Regions from separate parts of the Halomonas shantousis genome, predicted to be linked through region 1. Evidence: predicted binding sites of a transcription regulator. Region 1 holds the regulator's gene; the other holds the start of a gene.
What was found. The regulator sigma-54, encoded in region 1, starts transcription at its own class of promoters, with help from an activator protein. The targets are predictions, from matches to a motif close to TGGCACNNNNNTTGCTNT.
Positions count from the first base shown of each region.

Region 1 (3,409 bases):
CCTTGGGCGGCTCGGCAAAATCACGCGCACGACAAGGATGCCTCTTCATGAAGACCCTGAGCGCCACCAACCTGGCCAAGAGCTACAAGGGACGACGGGTCGTTCACGACATCAGTCTGGCGATTCGCCAAGGCAGCATCGTAGGGCTGCTCGGCCCCAACGGGGCCGGCAAGACCACCTCGTTCTACATGATCGTCGGCCTGGTACGCGCCGATGCGGGCAGCGTGCAGATCGACGAGCAGGATCTCTCACGCGCCGCCATGCACAAGCGCGCCCGGGCCGGGATCGGCTACCTGCCTCAGGAAGCCTCGATATTCCGCAAGCTATCGGTGGCCGATAACATCATGGCGATACTCGAGACCCGCTCCGAGCTCGGCAAGACCGATCGCAAGGCACGCCTCGAAGAGCTGCTCGAAGAGTTTCACATCGGCCACATCCGCAACAATGCCGGCATGAGCCTCTCCGGTGGCGAACGCCGTCGGGTCGAAATCGCCCGCGCGCTGGCCACCGAGCCTGCCTTCATACTGCTCGATGAACCTTTCGCAGGAGTCGACCCCATCTCGGTGGGCGAAATCAAGGGCATCATCCGCCAGCTGCGTGACCGCGACATCGGCGTACTGATCACCGATCACAACGTGCGCGAAACCCTCGACATCTGCGATAACGCCTATATCGTCGGTGACGGACGCATCATCGCCGAGGGTCGTACCGAAGCGATCCTGGCCAACCAGCGGGTGCGCGACGTCTATTTGGGCCACGAATTCCGCCTTTAACGGCGTTCCGAACACTACCGGAAGCTTCCGCTTGCCAGTCAATGACATACCACCATACAATCCTGCGTGGCATGATTGTTGCTTACCGCTTGCATGTCATGCTCCACGCAGATAACGTATGTTATTTATCAACGGCAAGTGACCCCACATCACCATGGCCATGAAACCTACGCTGCAGCTTCGTGTCGGCACCCAGCTGACCATGACTCCCCAGCTCCAGCAGGCGATTCAGCTTCTCCAGCTCTCTACTCTGGATCTGCGTCAGGAAATCCAGCAGGCGCTCGAGGCTAACCCCATGCTGGAACTCGACGAGGCCTTTGGCGAGCAGGAAGTCAGCGAGGCTCCGGAAGACGAGTGGGCCAGCGACATTCCCGATGAGCTGGCTCTGGACAGTGAATGGTCGGACACATTCCAGGATGCGGCCCCGGCCGCCAGCGGGCCGGCGGGCAGCGGTGAAGACGGGCCCGATTTCGATCGCAATGCCGCCGGTACGAGCCTGCGGGACCATCTGAACTGGCAGCTGGCCATGGCCGACTTCTCGCCACGGGACCGCGCGATCGCCGAGAGTCTGATCGACGCCGTAGGCAGCGATGGCTATCTCAGCGTGCCGCTGGACGAGCTGACCGAAGGGCTGCATGAGCAGGGTCTCGACGCGCTCAAGCTCGACGATACCGAACAGGTCCTGATGCGGATACAGCAGTTCGACCCTACCGGTGTCTGCGCACGGGATCTTCGCGAATGCCTGTTGCTGCAGCTTGGCAACCTGCCCGAGAACACGCCGCTGCTGCCCCAGACCAAGCGCCTAGTACGCCAGTTCCTCGACGTGCTGGCCGGCAATGACCGCAAACAGCTCAAGCGACGGCTACGCCTGGAAGATGCCGAACTCGACGCGGTCATCGCCATGATCCGCGCGCTCGATCCCCGGCCGGGTCAGGCCTTCGACGACAGCAGCAGCGCTTACGTGATCCCCGATCTCGTGGCTCGCCATGGTCGGGATGGCTGGCGCATCGAACTCAATCCCGAGGCGCTGCCCCGGGTTCGCATCCAGCCCGATTACGCCGCCCTGATCCGCCGTGCCGACAAGAGCGACGACAACATTTTCATGAAGCAGCATCTGCAGGAAGCCCGCTGGCTGCTCAAGAGCCTGTCCAGTCGTAACGACACCCTCCTTCGCGTGGGTCGCGAGATCATGACCCGCCAGTTCGATTTCCTGACTCACGGCGAAGAGGCCATGAAGCCCCTGGTACTGGCCGACATTGCCCAGGCCGTGGACATGCATGAGTCGACCATCTCGCGGGTCACCACGCAGAAGTTCATCCACACCCCTCGCGGCGTCTTCGAACTCAAGTACTTCTTTTCCAGCCATGTGGGCGGCTCGGATGGGGAGGGCGACGCCTACTCCAGCACCGCGATTCGCGCCCGCCTGAAGAAATTGATCGGCGATGAGCCGCCACGCAAGCCGCTTTCCGACAGCAAGCTCGTCGACCTGCTGGCCAAGGACGGCATCAAGGTGGCACGCCGCACGATCGCCAAGTATCGCGAGGCGATGGGCATCCCCTCATCCAGCGAACGCAAGCGTCTCGCCTGACGTGGCCCAACCCAAGCGAAGGGGTATGCAGCAGCATAAAAAGGATTACAATCAAATGGCACCCGTTGGAAAAGGAGCGTGCCATGCAAGTCAACATCACCGGCCATCATGTTGAAGTCAGTGACGCCCTGCGTGACTATATGAATGAAAAACTCGCGCGCCTGGCGCGTCACTATGACGGCATCACCCTCGCCCAGGTAACGCTCTCCATCGAGAAGGAACGACAACAAGCCGCCTGCACGCTTCATGTCGCCGGCGCAGACCTGCATGCCGAAGCTCAGGATAATGACATGTACGCGGCCATCGATGCGCTGGCCGACAAGCTCGATCGCCAACTGGTCAAACACAAGGAAAAAGCTCAGGCACGTGCCCAAGGCACCAGTGCCCGCTAACTCCCTATCATGAGATTGGAAAATATCCTACCCCCCGAGCGCACGCTGTTCGGTGTCACCGGGGGGAGTAAAAAGCGGGTGCTGGAATTCTTCAGCACCTTCATCGCCCAGAATACCCCCAGTCTCGACAGTCAGGAGGTCTTCAGCCGATTGATCGGTCGCGAGCGACTGGGCAGTACCGGAATCGGCAACGGCGTCGCCATCCCTCATGCACGCAACCCGCACTGCAAGACACCGATTGCCGGCTTCCTTCGCCTGCAGACTCCCATCGATTTCGATGCCATCGATGGCGAGCCCGTGGACTTGATCTTCGTCCTGCTGGTGCCGGAGGAAGCCGACGATACGCATCTTGCGCTGCTCGCCCAGGTCGCCGGGGTCATGAACGACGCCACGACCCGCACGAAGCTGCGCCAGGCGGGAAGTCAACGTGAGCTCCACGACATCCTCATCGATGCGATACGTCACTCCGATACCGGCCGTTAGGAAATCCCATGCAGCTCGTCATTATCAGTGGCCGCTCCGGCTCAGGAAAATCCGTCGCCCTGCAGGCTCTCGAGGATCTCGGCTACTATGCGATCGACAACCTGCCCGCCAATCTGCTGGTGGCGTTGATCGGCGAGCTGCAATCCGCGCCACCGGCACGCAGCAACATTGCC
Region 1 covers NZ_BAAIER010000002.1:2,541,815-2,545,223, forward strand. The annotation lists gene lptB (LPS export ABC transporter ATP-binding protein) at 48-773, shown strand; gene ACYQ12_RS12260 (RNA polymerase factor sigma-54) at 928-2,361, shown strand; gene hpf (ribosome hibernation-promoting factor, HPF/YfiA family) at 2,445-2,753, shown strand; gene ptsN (PTS IIA-like nitrogen regulatory protein PtsN) at 2,763-3,236, shown strand; gene rapZ (RNase adapter RapZ) at 3,245-3,409, shown strand, end outside.

Region 2 (3,409 bases), 340 kb from region 1:
GAGCAGAGCATGGGCATTCACTACAATAAGGACAATGACGTGCTCGACTATCTGGTCGACAAATCGGCGTTGACCATCCGCGACGGTTATCTCGAGATTCCGCACGGGCCGGGGCTGGGCGTCGAGATCGATGAGGCATTCGTCGAGGAACGGGCCAAGGTCGGGCACCGCTGGCGCAATCCGGTATGGACACACGAGGATGGCTCGATCGCCGAGTGGTGACCGGTGGGCGGGAGTCATCCGCGCTCGGTCATGCGGCGTTGAAAACGCCCAGGGTCACGCATTGATGCGTGCCGACACTCCGTCGCCTGGGCCGTTTTCGCCTCAGCTGGACGCCTCGGTCCGACCTTCGCTCGAAAGGCTCTGGCCGCATCGGTGAGCCTTGAAAACCTTGGAGGAAGCTATGAACGATACACGCCGTGCCGCGCTGGAAGCGGCCATGCAGGAACTGCCACTGGTAGCGATTTTACGGGGTATCCATCCGCAGGAGATCGAGGAAGTCTTCGATGCCTTGGTCGAGGCGGAGTTTCGCATGATCGAAGTGCCTCTTAACTCTCCCTTCGCCTGGCAGAGCCTGGAAAAGATCGCCAAGCGTTGCCCTGATGACGTGGTGTTCGGCGCCGGCACGGTATTGACGACCGAGGATGTCAGACGTCTTGCCGAGCTCGAGGCACCGCTGATGGTCACACCCAATACCGACCCCGAGGTGATCCGCGCCGGTGTCGAGCATGGCCTGGCGCCGCTGGTCGGCTGCATGACGCCGAGTGAGGCGTTCGCGGCGGCCAAGGCCGGCGCTCGGGGCCTCAAGCTGTTTCCAGCGGCCAGGATGGGATGCGGTTACTACAAGGATCTGCGTGCCGTGTTGCCTGCCGACCTGCCGGTGCTGGCCGTGGGCGGGGTCAACAAGGACAACATGAGCGAGTGGCATAGTGTCGGTATCGGCGGTTTCGGCTTCGGCAGCAACCTCTACATGCCGGGACACGCCTCCGCCGAGATAGGCGGGATCGCCCGCGAGCTGGTGGCCGAATGGCGTCGGCTACAGGAGCTGGCCACCCTGTCGACGCACTTCGAGCACGAGGGCGATCAATGAGTGCGGGCTCGGCGCAGCGGTTGATCGCCATTGACTGGGGAACCAGCAACTTTCGCGCCTTTCTGGTCGATACGCAGAGCGGAGAATGTCTCGACAGTCGCCGCTCGGATGCCGGCCTGCGTTCCCTGTCCACCGCAGAGTTTCCCCACTACTGCGAAGCGCAGGTGGGCGATTGGCGCGCCAATGGCGAGGTCCCGGTCTACCTGGCGGGGATGGTCGGCTCCAAGCGCGGCTGGTCGGAGGCACCGCAGCTTGATCTTCCGGTCACCGCGGCGGATCTGGCGGCGCATATCGTGCCGGCCCCGGGGCTGGCCAATGCCTGGATCGTTCCGGGGGTGAAGGTCGTCACGCCGGAGCATGTCGACGTCATGCGCGGCGAGGAGATTCAGGCGTTCGGTGCGCTGACGCTGGCCGATGTCAGCGAGGCTGATTGCTGTCTGCCGGGAACGCACAGCAAGTGGGCGCGGCTCGAGAAGAGTCGTCTGGTCGACTTCACCACGGTGATGACCGGGGAGCTGTATCACGCCGTGCGTTTTCATACGCTGCCGGGTGAGCCGGCTCGCCCGGATGCGCCGTTCGATGAAGCGGCCTTCTGTCAGGGCCTGGCGCGGGCAGGCTGCCCCGGCGGGATGCTGCATGCGCTGTTCGAGGCGCGCAGCCGCCATCTGTATGCCGGGCTGGCCGCTGAACAGGTCGGCAGTTTCCTGTCAGGCGTGGTCATCGGCGAGGAGGTACGCGCCATGCGCGAGGCGCGTCCGGCCCTGACATCGGTGATACTGGTCGGTGCCGAAAGTCTGCGGGTTCCCTACACCCTGGCACTGGAGGCCGCAGGCTTGGCGGTGACCTATTTCGACAGCGATGCTGCCACCCTGGCCGGCTTGCAGACTGTCGCTCGCCACTCTCGAACGTGACGTCAGGGCTTTTGAACGTGACATCAGGGCTTCGGCCTGGCGAATATCCCCGCACCGTATTGCATCGAAATGGTGCGGGACTTGGTCCCCATGCCAATGCGACCTGGGTGAGATGCCCCCTGGCGGCGTGCCTGTAACCCGCCAACCGGTTCAGGCATGGAAATGGCATGGTACGTGCTACCTTCCCTGTATGAGGCGCCCGTTTCGGGCGGGTGCAATGCATACAGATGGGGCAAGCCCAATGAAGGTGACACGATGATGCAACTGTCCCAGCACAAGGCCGCACTGCTGGTCTTCACCGATCTCGATGGCTCCCTGCTGGACCACGATACCTACGACTGGCAGCCGGCGGCCCCCTGGCTTGAGCGCCTGGCGGCCGAGCAGATTCCCGTCATTCCCACCACCAGCAAGACCAGCGCCGAACTGCTCACCCTGCGCGAGGAGCTGGGCCTTACCGCATGTCCCTTCATTGCCGAAAATGGCGCCGTCATCGGTCTGCCGCCTGCCTGGCAGCATGCCCGGCTGGACCGCGATCCCGCCGCACCGGACGGTATGACGATCAAGATGCCGGGGGTGGACGTCGCCTTCATCCGCCAACGCTTGCGGGTCCTGCGGGAGCGGCTGGGACTGCGTTTTCGCGGCATGGGCGAGATGTCGCTTGATGAGGTCATGGCGCTGACAGGATTGCCAGGCGATCGCGCGGAGTTGGCCATCCAGCGGGAGGGAAGCGAACCGCTGATCTGGGAGGGAGACGAGGAGAGCCTGGCATCCTTTCACCGCATCCTGGAAGCCGACGACCTGCGCCTGACGCAGGGCGGACGCTTCTGGCATGTCATGGGCGCGGTCGACAAGGGGCAGGCGGTACACTGGCTGATGGAGCGTTTCACGGCGTTGCGTGGTCATGTCCCCATGACGTTGGGGCTGGGGGATGGCCCCAACGATATCCCCTTGCTGGAGGCCGTGGATCGTGCGGTACTGATTCGAGGTCGTCACGACCATCCGATGTCGCTGGGCAAGCCGGACAGCGTGTACCGTACCCGGGAACGGGGACCTGTTGGCTGGGCCGAGGGTGTGTCCTACTGGTGGGAGAGGGAATTCGCGGCTGTGATGACATCCAAGGGAGCCTGAGCCATGAGCGACTTTTATCAGAACGGAATCGTTACCGATTTTCACAACCTGACTCGACGGCCGGTGGAGGCGTTGGAGGCCGATCTGGTCCGCTTTGCCAAACGCCGTCCCATGGGCCTGATCCTGCCGTCACTGTTTTCCGAGCTGGAGGGGCCAGCGCTGGCGCATATCGTCGATGAGCTGGCCAGGGTGCCCTATCTCTCCGAAATCGTCATCGGCCTGGACCGCGCCGACCGCGAGCAGTTTCTCTACGCGCGCGAGTTTTTCTCACGCCTGCCTC
Region 2 covers NZ_BAAIER010000002.1:2,879,755-2,883,163, reverse strand. The annotation lists gene dgoD (galactonate dehydratase) at 1-222, shown strand, start outside; gene ACYQ12_RS13780 (2-dehydro-3-deoxy-6-phosphogalactonate aldolase) at 404-1,090, shown strand; gene ACYQ12_RS13775 (2-dehydro-3-deoxygalactonokinase) at 1,087-2,001, shown strand; gene ACYQ12_RS13770 (HAD-IIB family hydrolase) at 2,257-3,129, shown strand; gene ACYQ12_RS13765 (glycosyltransferase family protein) at 3,133-3,409, shown strand, end outside.
Region 2: a site for sigma-54 is predicted at 2,165-2,182, ahead of ACYQ12_RS13770 (HAD-IIB family hydrolase). Genes of this name have one in related genera too.